One region of the Streptococcus suivaginalis genome, then DNA from elsewhere that is predicted to be linked to it. Evidence: predicted binding sites of a transcription regulator. Region 1 holds the regulator's gene; each other region holds the start of a gene.
What was found. The regulator CtsR, encoded in region 1, represses protease genes until heat stress. The targets are predictions, from matches to a motif close to TTGGTCAAAAAAGGTCAAANA.

Region 1 (3,276 bases):
CTGGCGCTTGACCCTTGGCACGATTTTGCACCTTGGCAGAGGCTTCATCTAACAAGTCAATGGCCGAATCTGGCAGGTTCTTACTGGTCAAATACCTCTTGGCATACCGCACCGCTGTTGCCAAAGCCTGATCTGAAATCGAAACCTTGTGATGAGCTTCATAGGAGGATTTCAACCCCTCTAAAATCTTGATACTATCTTCCACACTCGGCTCTTCAATCAAAACCTTTGCAAAACGACGCACCAAGGCCGCATCTTTTTCAATATGCTTTTGGTACTCATCCTGAGTCGTTGCCCCTACTGTCCGCAAGGTTCCACGAGACAGGGCAGGCTTAAGGATATTGGCCGCATCCAAAGTCGAATCAATCCCTGAACCAGACCCCATAATCGTGTGCAGCTCATCGATAAACAAAATCACCTGACCATCTTCTTCGATATCATTGATGATATTGTTCATCCGTTCCTCAAAATCTCCACGAAAACGTGTTCCAGCAATCACATTCATCAAATCCAGCTCAAGAACCCGCATATTGACAAGGCTGGCTGGCACTTGACCATTAGCGATTCGCTGGGCCAAGCCCAAAGCTAGCGCAGTTTTTCCGACACCCGCATCCCCAACCAAGACTGGATTGTTCTTGGTTTTTCGTGAGAGAATCTGGACCATACGAGCAATTTCCTCATCTCGACCAATCACAGGTTCCAATTGACCAGAACGAGCCAAGAGCGTCAAATCCCGTGTATAATCTTCCAGACCTCCACTTTGTGGCTGAGGCATACCCATCATGTTTCCTACATTGGCTTGCTTGGGTTTTCCGCCCTTCAAGATACTCCGGATGGCTTTGAGGTGGTCCTTGGTAAAACCTGCCTTACCTTCCAAATTTTTCCGCAAATCAATAAAGCGGGTCTTATCACCACTATCTTCAAAATGAAAACCAACCCTGTCCAATATTTGCGATGCAATCGAGCGCTTGTCCAAGAGAATGGCCATAAACAGATGCTCTGTCCCTAGTTCCTTAGCCTTGACAATCTCTGCAATTTTTTCCGCTAGAATATTGACCTCGACCATGCGGCTGGAAGACGGCAGAAAATCAAACCTCTCCAACTCTTCTTGATAGACTTTTTCTGTCACCACAAAAGTGGCTTGCTCATAATCAGAGATAGAAGCAGGATATTCTGCCAAAACAGAGCCTGCAATCGTGTCTGGATTGATCACAAAAGCCAGCAATAAGTGCCAAGTCTCCAAATACTCGCTCCGGTAACGTTGGGCAATCAACTGAGCATCTTCAAATACTCCTTGTAAACCTTTTGAAATCTTTTTTCCCATTTAATCCTCTTTCCTATCTAAGCGACGCAATACCTGACGCATCATACGCGCCCGAATACTGTCCGCATCTCGCCCCAAAACATCATCTGACCCAGTAGCCAAAAAGAGGTTGCCCTCTCGCTCTGTCATCAAGCCCTCATCAAACAGCAACTGCAATATATCTGAATAGACCGTCGCAGACAACTGCTCACCCATATTATTTAACAAATCATGGACCAGTTCGTGCTTATCCGAAAAAGTAATCCGACCAATGCGAATATAACCCCCGCCACCACGCTTGCTTTCCACAATATAACCACGGCTGGCTGTAAAACGGGTTTTTATCACGTAGTTAATCTGACTTGGCACCACTTCAAACCGACTGGCCAATTCACTCCGACGCAATTCTGCCACATTGACCTGGTCCAAGATGGCTTTGATATGCTCTTCGATATAATCCGATGTATTTTTCATCGCCATAGTATCGCCTCTTTCTTTGACTATCTTTGACCATTATACTATTTTTGTTCACATTTTGAAAGCGAAAGCCTCACTTCCACACAAACGTAGCCAATTTTTGAAATCTGCTCTGCTTTTTTCTATAATAAAAGAAAAAACAGAAAGGACTAGGGCTCCCGTATTTAGTTGAACTGAATACGGGCTAGGGACTGGGCCAAAAAGATAAACGAGAACTAGACGCTTGCATCGTCCTTCTATTTTCTATTTTGTCTGTGTCCACTTAAGGCCCTTTATATCTTATACCATGAACTTTCAAGACTACATCCAAGATTTTACAAGTGTGACCGTGGAGCAGGCACAGAACCTTCTAGCTGCCAAAGAGGGCGGCATTCTCTTCATCGGACGTAGCACCTGCCCATACTGCAACCGCTTTGCACCAAAACTCCACAAGGTCGCCCAAGAAAAGCAAGTGACCATCCACTTCCTCGACTCTAGCCAAATCAGTCCAGAACTCCAGACCCTTCGCGACCACTACCAAGTTCCTACCGTCCCAGGTCTCCTCGTCGCTAAACCTACTGGAGTCCAAGTCCGCTGCGACTCCAGCATGACGGAAGAAGAGATTGCGGCTTTTATTCAAGGCTAATGCTAGACATTTCCTACCAAGCCAACACCTTCCACATCTCTCATCACGGAAGACCAGTCGGCAAGATTCACAGCTACCAAAATCCCTACCACCAGACCAATATCTATCTTCGACTAGATTTGGTCGATTACGATTGCAAAATAGCAAAGCAGCTCTTCCAGTCCCTACAGACTTCCTTAGGCGGAAAACCTCTTCAAGTTATGCTCTCCTCTGCAGAGCAGGAAAGAATCCATTTCCTTACCGCAGCTGGCTTTGTCTGCAAGCGGAAATGTTATGAGTTCGAAGTGACCAAGCAAGACTATCTCAGTCAAACAGGCACTTCCAACTTAAGCATAGTCCGCAAAGGCACCGCACCTTATCAAATAGCCTGTCAGCAAATTTTTGACCACTATCAAACAGTCCACCAAGACATCAATCCTTGGACTGCCAGTCAAGAAGACTTTGAAAAGGATCTACCTGACCTGGTTTATACAGACTCAGAAAATTGGGCTTTTATAGAAAACAATGAAATTGCCTACGTATGCGGAAAAGATGTACAAAGCTTTGGTTCCTTCATCCAAGTAGTTATTTGCCAACTATTTGAACAGTATGAACAGATTAGCTTTGAGGCTGATGACTGCGATCCTATCGCCATGCATTTAGCTGACCAATTCCGACAACCAAACAAGCCTAGCTGGGATACTTATATTTTAGAAATCTAACAAAAAGCACCGACCACATGGCCGGTGCTTTTTAAGGAGATTATGAAAAATATTTAGGATTGATACTAGTATAACTCACTCGACCCGTTCAGACATCAGCCTTAAGACCGATTTTACAAAAAAGAACTCCCTGTCGGAAGTTCTTGAATTGTCGAGTAGTCTTTCAGTTT
Region 2 (3,276 bases), 200 kb from region 1:
AGACATATCCAAACGAATAATGGCCTCCTTGTTACCAAACAAGTCTAGCGCTAACTGTTTTGCCAACTCTGTCTTACCCACACCTGTCGGACCGACAAAGAGGAAGGAACCAATTGGACGGTTGCCGTCATCAAAACCTGCACGATTGCGACGAATGGCACGAGATACAGCTTCCACCGCATCGTCTTGACCAATTACATTTGTCTCCAGGCGATGCTTCAATTCCTTGAGTCGTTCAATGTCAGAAGCTCCCATTTGAGAGACTGGGATGCCTGTCATTCGCTCAACCGCCTGAGCTACATCATTAACAGTCGCTACCACTTTCTGTTGCTCTGTGTGGTTGTCAATTTGTTCTTGGAGCTTGTCGATGCGGACTTTTTCATTGAGTGCTGTTTCGTAATCTTCTTTTTCAGCTGCCTGACTTTGCAAAGCTTTAGCCTGTTCAATCTCTGCCTCCAAAGCTTGGATATCTGTAACAGGATGTTGTGCAGCTAAGTGAGCAGCAGTCACATCGACCAGGTCAATAGCCTTATCAGGCAAGCTACGTTGTGGAATATATTGGACGGAATAATCAACCGCAGCTCTCAAGACCTCATCTGGCAATTCAATATTGTGGTGGGCTTCATAAAGCGGCTTGATACCTTTCAAAATCTGGTAGGTATCTTCTGCGGACGGAGCATTAACCTTGACTTCATTGAAACGACGAGCCAGAGCGGCGTTCTTGTGAATGGTATTGCGGTACTCGTCTTGCGTGGTCGCACCAATGACGGTCAACTCTCCACGTGACAGGGCTGGTTTGAGAATATCTGCTAAGCCCTTGGAACCTGAGTCTCCACCAGTGCTACCAGCTCCCAAAATCTGATGAATCTCATCAAAAAAGAGAATGATATTGCCAGCTTTTTTGACTTCATCCACAAGATTTTGGACATTTTCTTCAAAAGCTCCACGGTACTGAGTCCCAGCTTCCAAGCCTGAAATGTCGATGGAGATGATTTCCTTATTCTTAATGGCTGCTGGCACATCACCATTGACAATGGCCTGAGCCAAACCTTCTACTACCGCAGTTTTACCTACACCCGCATCACCGACCAAAACAGGATTGTTCTTGGTACGGCGAGCCAGAATTTCAGATGTTTCTTGAATTTCCTTGTTTCGTCCAATGACTGGATCCAACTTGCCTTCACGCGCATCTTGTGTCAAATTGCGGCCCAGTTTTGCCAGAATTCCGTCTGACTTTATCTGACCTTTAGCCTGAGTTTGAGCCACTTCTTCTGTCTGTGGCAGGCGACCAGTCTGACGGTAAATGGCAAATTCCTCCGGTGTCACTTCACGCCCATTGATAGAATAACGGCGACGCTCTGTACTGTAGCCACCCATGTTCCCCATGAGTTGATTGAAAATATCATCCATATTGTTAAAATTATTGAAATTGTTGTTCATCGTTTTTACCTCGTTTAAGTTTTATTTGTTTTTGATGTTTACTGACCTTTGTTGTAAAAAAATAGCTAGTAGGGTATAATCCTGTCTTTCATAACAACCTCCTTAGAAGTTTGTCTTTTACTGACCAATAGGTCCAAGAGTAAGTCAAACCCTTCTCATTTGACCTAAACTGACCTTTTGTTCAAAGAATTCGTAAGGTCCTTTACCTTACGAATCTTATTTTACACCGTTGGTCAGTAAAAGTCAATGGTTTTGTTTGACCTTTTTTGACTTTTTGATATAGTCTTTTAGTTTACTTTTAGTACTAGGAAACGAGCCGCAGACATAACTGGAGTTAGGCAAGGTAAGTTAACGACGTAATAAAAGATAAACTAAACGACGATAAAAAATCTACCTGACGGTAGATTCGGTAGCTACTAGATGATAATCCCTTCCAAATGATCTAGTTCATGCTGAACAATCTGGGCTTGGAAGTCTGTCAGCTTTAGGCTCTGCTTTTTCCATGAAGCATCAAAAAACTCCACTTCAATCTCCTGATAGCGTGTCGTCGGGCGAGTACCTTCCAGCGACAGGCAGCCCTCCTCTGTCTGATAGGGCTTGGCCTTGCTGATGAGGACGGGATTGTACATGACCAGGTTGGTAAAACCCACGTTGACGATGATAATCCGCTTTTTGACGCCAATCATGTTAGCCGCCATGCCCACACAAGCGTGAGCATTGGCTACTAAAGTGTCTTGCAAATCCTGACCGACCTGCACATCTAGCTGAGTCGCAGACTCAGACTTCTGCTGCAGGAAGAAAATGTCCTTCATAATAGGTTGAATCATGGGGTGTCTCCTTATTTTCTAGCTTCATCTAGTATACCAAAAAAAGCCTAGTTCTCACTAGACTTCTTTCGTTTATTCTTTGCAATAAATCGCAATAGCTTGACTGACAAAGGCTGCTGTTCCTAGTCCACCTGCTCGGTCGATGTTGGCTGAAAATCGCTCGTCTTCAACATACATAAGACCTAGATTTTGTAAGATTTCCTTGGTACAGGTGTAGAAATTTTCCGTAATATAGGCCTGCAAGTTCGCTACCTGAGCCTGCACATCTGGATGATCGGCTTCCAAGCTCTGCATTTTTCCAAAAACCTCAAAAATAGCCTGCATCTCTTGGGCAAACACCCGGTCTTTGCTAGCATCGTAGCGCTCTTCAAACTCAGCATAGGCCGCGGTCTGTCCCCAGCGTTCCTTTGCTTCCGCCTTGTAGGCTTCTAGTTGACTGCTGTCAAATGCGTGAAAATCCATGACTTCTCCTCCTTTTTCTGTGAGCAATCTGGCGTGATTGATAATGCGATCCAGCCGTTCCCTTTTGAGCTCTAAAAGGCTGATATGGTCCCGCAAGACCTGCTGACGATTGACTTCCGTCACGTCCAGAAGCTGCTGAATGTCTTTGAGAGGAAAATCCAACTCACGAAATAAGAGAATTTCTTGCAGACGAGCCAAATTCTCCTGATTATAGTAGCGATAACCATTTTCAGCCACAAATGCTGGTTTGAGCAAACCAATCTGGTCATAGTGGTGCAAGGTCCTCACCGTCAATCCTGTCAACTGACTGACCTGCTTAACCGTCCAATTTTCGTTCATAGAAATCTCCTCTCTATGCCCAGTATAAGGGATAACGTAAGGTGAGAGTCAAGAATTTTATCAAAAAACTTTTACATCTCACTCCACCCTCACCGGCACGCGCCCATAGGTCTGCTCTGCTATTGCGTTAGCGCCCAGTTGATAGACCGCATCCGCCTGCTGGGTCATGCTGTCCCAGGGCGCTTTGCCGATCCGCGTCACCAGGTCC
Region 3 (3,276 bases), 780 kb from region 1:
GACAACCACCTGGCCTTGTTGGATATCCAAGTCAATGCCTTTTAAGACTTCATTTTTTCCGAAATACTTATGCAAATTTCTGATTGAGATAATGGCATTAGTCATGGCCCTGACCTCCCTTGTTTAATTTCTTCTCAAAGCGCGTGATGGCAAACGTCAAAATACTGGTCATCATCAAATAATAAGCGGCTGCTACAAAGTACGGCTCTCTAGTCAGATAAGTCATGGTTGCAACAGAACCTGCACCATTCCACAACTCAATTACACCAATGGTTGCCAACAATGAACTGTCCTTGACAATGGTCACAAATTCATTTCCCAAAGCAGGCAGGATGTTTTTAATAGCCTGGGGCATAATGACATAGCGCATAGCCTGAACCGGACGAATCCCTAGCGAGTAGGCTGCTTCTAGCTGACCTTTTGGAACAGCATTGATTCCTGCACGGATAGTCTCTGAGACATAGGCGCCAGAGTTCATCGAAAGAATGACAATTCCTGGAATCAATCGTGTCAAATCCACTGACAACACTCCCAATTGAAAAGTTGGTGCAGACAGGTGCATCATCGAAAAAGCAATCATAATCTGCACTAACATGGGTGTTCCACGGAAAATCCATACATACAGATTTGCAAACCAAACCAAGACCTTCCACTTACTGCGTTGAGCCAAAGCCAAAAGAAGACCTAAAATACTTCCGAAAAAGACAACAAAGAAGGCGATAATAATGGTTACCAAGGCTCCGTAATTAAAATAGCCTATATATTTTGAAAGAAAAGAAAAATCCATTTACATACTCCTAATCAACGATTTTCATAATTATACCACAATGTGCATAAAAATTCAAATATTACAAAAAAATATTCAGAAGAAAAAGCGCTTCGTCAGCGCCTTCTTCGTCTCTTCTAGTAAAGAAGCTCGTAAATTTCCATTGCAATCAAATCAATGCTGTCAAAAGTATAGGTTTCTCTTGCAGCAACGTCTCTCAATGTAAAGACTGCACCATTGACTTCATCATTACTATAAGCAACCTCTGCCACAACGACACCCTCACGTTCAAAGTTTCGTTTCAAGGTTCCGCCATCACTGGCCATAGCCTGCAAACGGCTAATGATTCTCACCAAATGTGATTCCATAAAATGTCTCCTAATTCTTAGTATAGGTATATTTTACCACACTTTTGATAATTTGTAAGTATTTTAGCTGGATAATCCCCTATTTTCCTTCCTTTTCTATTGGTTAATTTCATGGTAAAATACAAGAAGAAAGGGGTTTCATCTATAAATACTCACAAATTCATCTTTATGCAATCACATCCCTTCAAAAACGGGACAGATTTTGTTCCAAAAACGAAACTACTGAAAACGAGAAAGGAAGATAGCAGATTCTTGCATTTTAATGGAAACTTGATATAATTGACTTATATTTGACCTTTATTGACTAATAGTTTTTGGTCAGAAAATAGAAAAGAGGGAACGATATGCTTTGCCATAACTGTAAAATCAATGACGCAACCATCCATCTCTATACCAACCTAAACGGAAAACAACAACAGGTTGACCTCTGCCACAACTGCTATCAAATCATGAAAACTGATCCTAATAATGCCATTTTGAAAGGGCTCGGTGATTTAGCCAATCCCAACAATATGGATCCCTTCAGCGAATTTTTCAATCATCTAGGTAGCTATCCAGGTCATACACCAGCAGGAAAGGCACGAAACCAAACACCACCTACACAGTCAGGTGGAGGCAGCAATGGCAATGGTGGTCATCAGCAGCCACCACAAAAGCCAAACGGTTTATTAGAAGAGTTTGGTATCAATGTCACAGAAATTGCCCGTCGTGGCGATATTGATCCTGTCATTGGTCGCGATCAAGAAATCCGACGAGTGATTGAAATTCTCAACCGCCGTACTAAGAACAACCCAGTTCTCATTGGCGAGCCAGGTGTTGGTAAAACCGCTGTCGTTGAAGGCCTGGCCCAAAAAATTGTGGATGGCGATGTACCACAAAAATTGCAAGGTAAGGAAGTCATCCGCCTTGATGTTGTTAGCCTTGTTCAAGGAACTGGTATCCGAGGTCAGTTTGAAGAACGCATGCAAAAACTCATGGAAGAAATCCGGAACCGTCGCGAGATTATCCTCTTTATTGACGAAATCCATGAGATAGTTGGTGCAGGTTCAGCAGGCGATGGCAATATGGATGCAGGCAATATCCTCAAACCGGCCCTAGCACGTGGAGAAATGCAACTGGTTGGAGCAACTACGCTAAATGAGTACCGTATTATCGAAAAAGATGCAGCCTTAGAACGCCGGATGCAGCCTGTAAAGGTTGATGAGCCGAGTGTGGAGGAAACTATTACCATTCTCAAGGGTATTCAGAGCAAGTACCAGGACTACCATCATGTCAAATATACGGATGCAGCAATCGCGGCCGCTGCAGTTCTCTCTAACCGTTACATTCAGGATCGCTTCTTACCAGATAAAGCCATTGACCTTTTGGATGAGGCAGGCTCTAAGATGAACTTGACCCTCAACTTTGTAGATCCCAAAGAAATTGATCAACGCTTGATCGAAGCTGAAAATCGTAAAGCACAAGCTACCCGCGACGAAGATTACGAAAAAGCAGCCTACTACCGTGACCAAATCGCCAAATACAAGGAAATGCAAAAGGCAACCTTGAGCGAAGAAGACACACCACTCATTACTGAAAAAGAAATCGAAGCCATTGTCGAACAAAAAACCAATATCCCCGTTGGTGACCTCAAAGAAAAAGAGCAATCTCAACTCATCAACCTAGCCAGCGACCTCAAAGCCCACGTCATTGGACAAGATGACGCAGTGGATAAGATTGCCAAGGCCATTCGCCGCAACCGTGTTGGCCTAGGAGCGCCGAATCGTCCAATCGGCTCCTTCCTCTTTGTCGGACCAACAGGTGTCGGAAAAACCGAACTGTCCAAACAATTAGCCATTGAACTCTTTGGTTCAGCAGACAGTATGATCCGCTTCGATATGTCTGAATATATGGAGAAACATGCTGTAGCCAAGCTAGTTGGTGCTCCTCCAGGATATGTGGGCTATGAAGAAGCCGGTCAACTAACTGAAAAAGTACGCCGTAATCCTTACTCCCTCATCTTGCTCGATGAGGTTGAAAAAGCCCACCCTGATGTTATGCATATGTTCCTTCAGGTTCTAGACGATGGGCGCTTGACAGATGGACAAGGTCGAACTGTCAGCTTTAAGGATACTATCATTATCATGACATCAAATGCTGGTA
Region 4 (3,276 bases), 570 kb from region 1:
TAATTACAACAGAAGTTGCCTACCGACACGGAAAACCTTGGTTGACCGCCTTAAAACCAGTTTTGGAAGAAAATATCCTGTTGGTCCAAGAAGAATTGAGTAAAAAGACGAATATCAAAGTGCTTAAACCACAAGGAACCTACCTGATTTGGCTGGATTTTTCAGCCTATGAACTCAGTCACCAAGAGCTAGCAGAGAAATTGTTGGAAGAAGCACAACTGCATTTGAATGATGGATTGACCTTCGGAAAAGAAGGTGAAAAGCATTTCCGATTAAATGCAGCAACACCACAATTTGTCATCAAGGAAGCCTGCCGACGATTGGTGGAAGTGTTTGGCTGTCTAATAAATTAGGTAAAAATTCAATGAAGTTCGAGCATTTTTTCTCATTTTTTGGTAGAATAGAAAAAACAAAAAAGAGAGGTTTTACCACCATGGGGAAATTCCAAGTTATTTCACATCCACTCATTCAACATAAGTTGTCTATCTTGCGTCGCGTTTCGACTTCGACCAAAGATTTCCGTGAGTTGGTAAATGAAATTGCTATGCTAATGGGTTACGAAGTTCTTCGCGACCTACCATTGGAAGATGTTGAAATCGAAACACCGATTACAAAAACGGTTCAAAAACAAATCGCAGGTAAGAAATTGGCAATCGTTCCAATTCTACGTGCAGGTGTGGGAATGGTTGACGGTCTATTGAGCCTTGTCCCTGCTGCAAAAGTTGGTCATATTGGTATGTACCGTGATGAAGAGACCTTGCAGCCAGTTGAATATTTGGTGAAATTGCCAGATGATATTGACCAACGCCAGATTTTTGTTGTTGATCCAATGTTGGCGACAGGTGGCTCAGCTATTTTGGCTATTGATTCTTTGAAAAAGCGTGGTGCTTCAAACATCAAATTTGTAGCTCTTGTGTCTGCACCTGAAGGTGTAAAAGCACTTCAAGAGGCACATCCAGATGTAGATATCTACACAGCGGCTTTGGATGAGAAACTCAATGAAAAAGGCTACATCGTTCCAGGTTTGGGAGATGCAGGAGACCGTTTGTTTGGTACAAAATAATATAGGATAAAGAAATCAGCCTGACTGGTTTCTTTTTTTGACCAAGCAAACTGTGTTTTTTATTTGACCATTTTTGACTAATTCTATATAATGGTCTCAGATTTGTTAGAAATGAATAAAAGACAAGGAGAATTCTTATGATTCCAGTAGTAATTGAACAAACCAGCCGTGGTGAACGTTCTTATGACATTTACTCTCGCTTGCTCAAGGACCGCATCATCATGTTGACAGGTCCAGTTGAAGATAACATGGCAAATTCTATCATTGCCCAATTGCTTTTCTTAGATGCTCAAGACCCAACTAAGGATATCTATCTCTATGTCAACACTCCTGGTGGTTCTGTATCAGCAGGTCTGGCGATTGTGGATACCATGAACTTTATTAAAGCAGATGTTCAGACTATCGTGATGGGAACTGCAGCTAGCATGGGAACGATCATTGCATCAAGCGGTGCCAAAGGCAAACGTTTCATGTTGCCAAATGCAGAATACATGATTCACCAGCCTATGGGTGGAACAGGTGGCGGTACCCAACAGACAGATATGGCGATTGCGGCGGAGCACTTGCTCAAAACTCGTAACAAGTTGGAGCAAATTCTTGCTGATAATTCAGGTAAATCTGTCAAACAAATCCACAAAGACGCAGAGCGCGATTACTGGATGACTGCGGAAGAAACCTTGGCATATGGATTCATTGATCAGATCATGGATAAGATGGCAAAATAAGGTAGATGAAGGGCTCGATGTAGCCCTTTTCATTTTGCTGATAAAAAGGTATAATGAAGAGAAGAAGTATGAGAAGGAGCCAGTCATGTTTGAAAAGAAAGAGCGTAAAGGCCTCATTGTATATCTCCACTACAATCGTGAAGCACGCAAGTTGCACAATTTTGGGGATGTGGTCTATCATTCAAAAAAATTACGCTACTTGGTTCTCTATATAGAGGCAGATCGTTTTGATGAGACACTTGAAAAATTAAAAAAAGAACGATTTGTAAAAAAAGTTTTACCATCTTACATTAAGGATCTAGACCAGAATTTTGTAGGGACTTTAGAGCAAGAACGAGAGAAAAATATTCTTTTATAAAATATTTTTCTTTTTTTGTTGACAATTTTCAGATAATTCAGTATATTGGATACATCGTAAAAATTTAAGAAAGATTTAAGGGGATTTTCATGAAAAAAAGAAAATTTGCTATGGCTCTTGTGAGCTTTGCATCGGCTGCACTTCTTGCAGCATGTGGAACTGTTTCATCAACAAACTCTTCAGCAACGGGAACTGAAATTGGTGAGACAGTCAAAATCGGTTATAACTTGGAATTGTCAGGTTCCGTTTCTTCATATGGTCAAACCGAAGAAAAAGGTGCAAACCTTGCGGTGAAAGAAATCAACGCTGCGGGTGGTATTGACGGCAAGCAAATCGAAGTTATCACAAAAGACAACAAATCTGAGACAGCAGAAGCAGCGACAGTTGCAACTAGCTTGGTAAGTGAAGGTGCAAATGTTATCGTTGGTCCTGCTACTTCAGGTGCCTCAGCAGCTTCTATCGCTAACGTAACTTCTGCGGGTGTGCCAATGATCTCACCTTCTGGTACGCAAACAGACTTGGTTGTTAAGAGTGATGGTGGTGTACAAGATTACTTCTTCCGTGCTACTTTTACTGACGGCTACCAAGGTCAAATCATGGCTCAGTATGCTACAGAAAACCTTTCTGCTAAGAAAGTTGTGCTTTACTATGATAACTCTTCTGACTACGGAAAAGGTATTGCCGATGCCTTCAAAGAAGCTTACTCAGGTGAAATCGTTTCTGAAATCACATTTGCTTCAGGGGACAAGGACTTCCAAGCAGCTCTTACTAAGTTGAAAGACCTTGAATTTGATGCAATCATCATGCCAGGTTACTACAATGAAACAGGTACAATCGTGAAACAAGCACGTGGTCTTGGTATCGATGTTCCAGTTCTTGGTTCAGATGGTTTCGACTCACCACAATTTGCTGAGTTGGCAACAGCTTCAGCAGCAACAAACGTGTACTACCTTTCAGCCTTTGTAACATCTGCAAGTGAGAAAGCGAAAGCCTTCTACGATGCATACGTTGCAGAATATGGTGAAGAGCCATCTATGTTCTCTGCTCTTGCTTATGACTCAGTTTACATGGCAGCAGAAGCAGCAAAAGGTGCAAAAACTTCAGTCGAATTGAAAGATAATCTTGCTGCT

Region 2: PXH68_RS07560 (ATP-dependent Clp protease ATP-binding subunit) is a predicted target of CtsR. The motif match lies at 1,694-1,714, and genes of this name have one in related genera.
Region 3: PXH68_RS02375 (ATP-dependent Clp protease ATP-binding subunit) is a predicted target of CtsR. The motif match lies at 1,422-1,442, and genes of this name have one in related genera.
Region 4: PXH68_RS06025 (ATP-dependent Clp protease proteolytic subunit) is a predicted target of CtsR. The motif match lies at 1,124-1,144, and genes of this name have one in related genera.

Annotation. Positions count from the first base shown of each region.
Region 1 covers NZ_CP118733.1:1,853,752-1,857,027, forward strand. The annotation lists gene PXH68_RS08430 (ATP-dependent Clp protease ATP-binding subunit) at 1-1,324, opposite strand, end outside; gene PXH68_RS08435 (CtsR family transcriptional regulator) at 1,325-1,783, opposite strand; gene traF (conjugal transfer protein TraF) at 2,067-2,405, shown strand; gene PXH68_RS08445 (GNAT family acetyltransferase) at 2,405-3,106, shown strand.
Region 2 covers NZ_CP118733.1:1,649,014-1,652,289, forward strand. The annotation lists gene PXH68_RS07560 (ATP-dependent Clp protease ATP-binding subunit) at 1-1,440, opposite strand, end outside; gene PXH68_RS07565 (peptide deformylase) at 1,857-2,267, opposite strand; gene PXH68_RS07570 (MerR family transcriptional regulator) at 2,340-3,068, opposite strand; gene PXH68_RS07575 (nucleotidyltransferase) at 3,147-3,276, opposite strand, start outside.
Region 3 covers NZ_CP118733.1:499,406-502,681, reverse strand. The annotation lists gene PXH68_RS02390 (amino acid ABC transporter ATP-binding protein) at 1-105, opposite strand, end outside; gene PXH68_RS02385 (amino acid ABC transporter permease) at 98-787, opposite strand; gene PXH68_RS02380 (DUF1797 family protein) at 904-1,134, opposite strand; gene PXH68_RS02375 (ATP-dependent Clp protease ATP-binding subunit) at 1,479-3,276, shown strand, end outside.
Region 4 covers NZ_CP118733.1:1,287,685-1,290,960, reverse strand. The annotation lists gene PXH68_RS06035 (MalY/PatB family protein) at 1-353, shown strand, start outside; gene upp (uracil phosphoribosyltransferase) at 434-1,063, shown strand; gene PXH68_RS06025 (ATP-dependent Clp protease proteolytic subunit) at 1,201-1,788, shown strand; gene PXH68_RS06020 (DUF2129 domain-containing protein) at 1,874-2,146, shown strand; gene PXH68_RS06015 (ABC transporter substrate-binding protein) at 2,236-3,276, shown strand, end outside.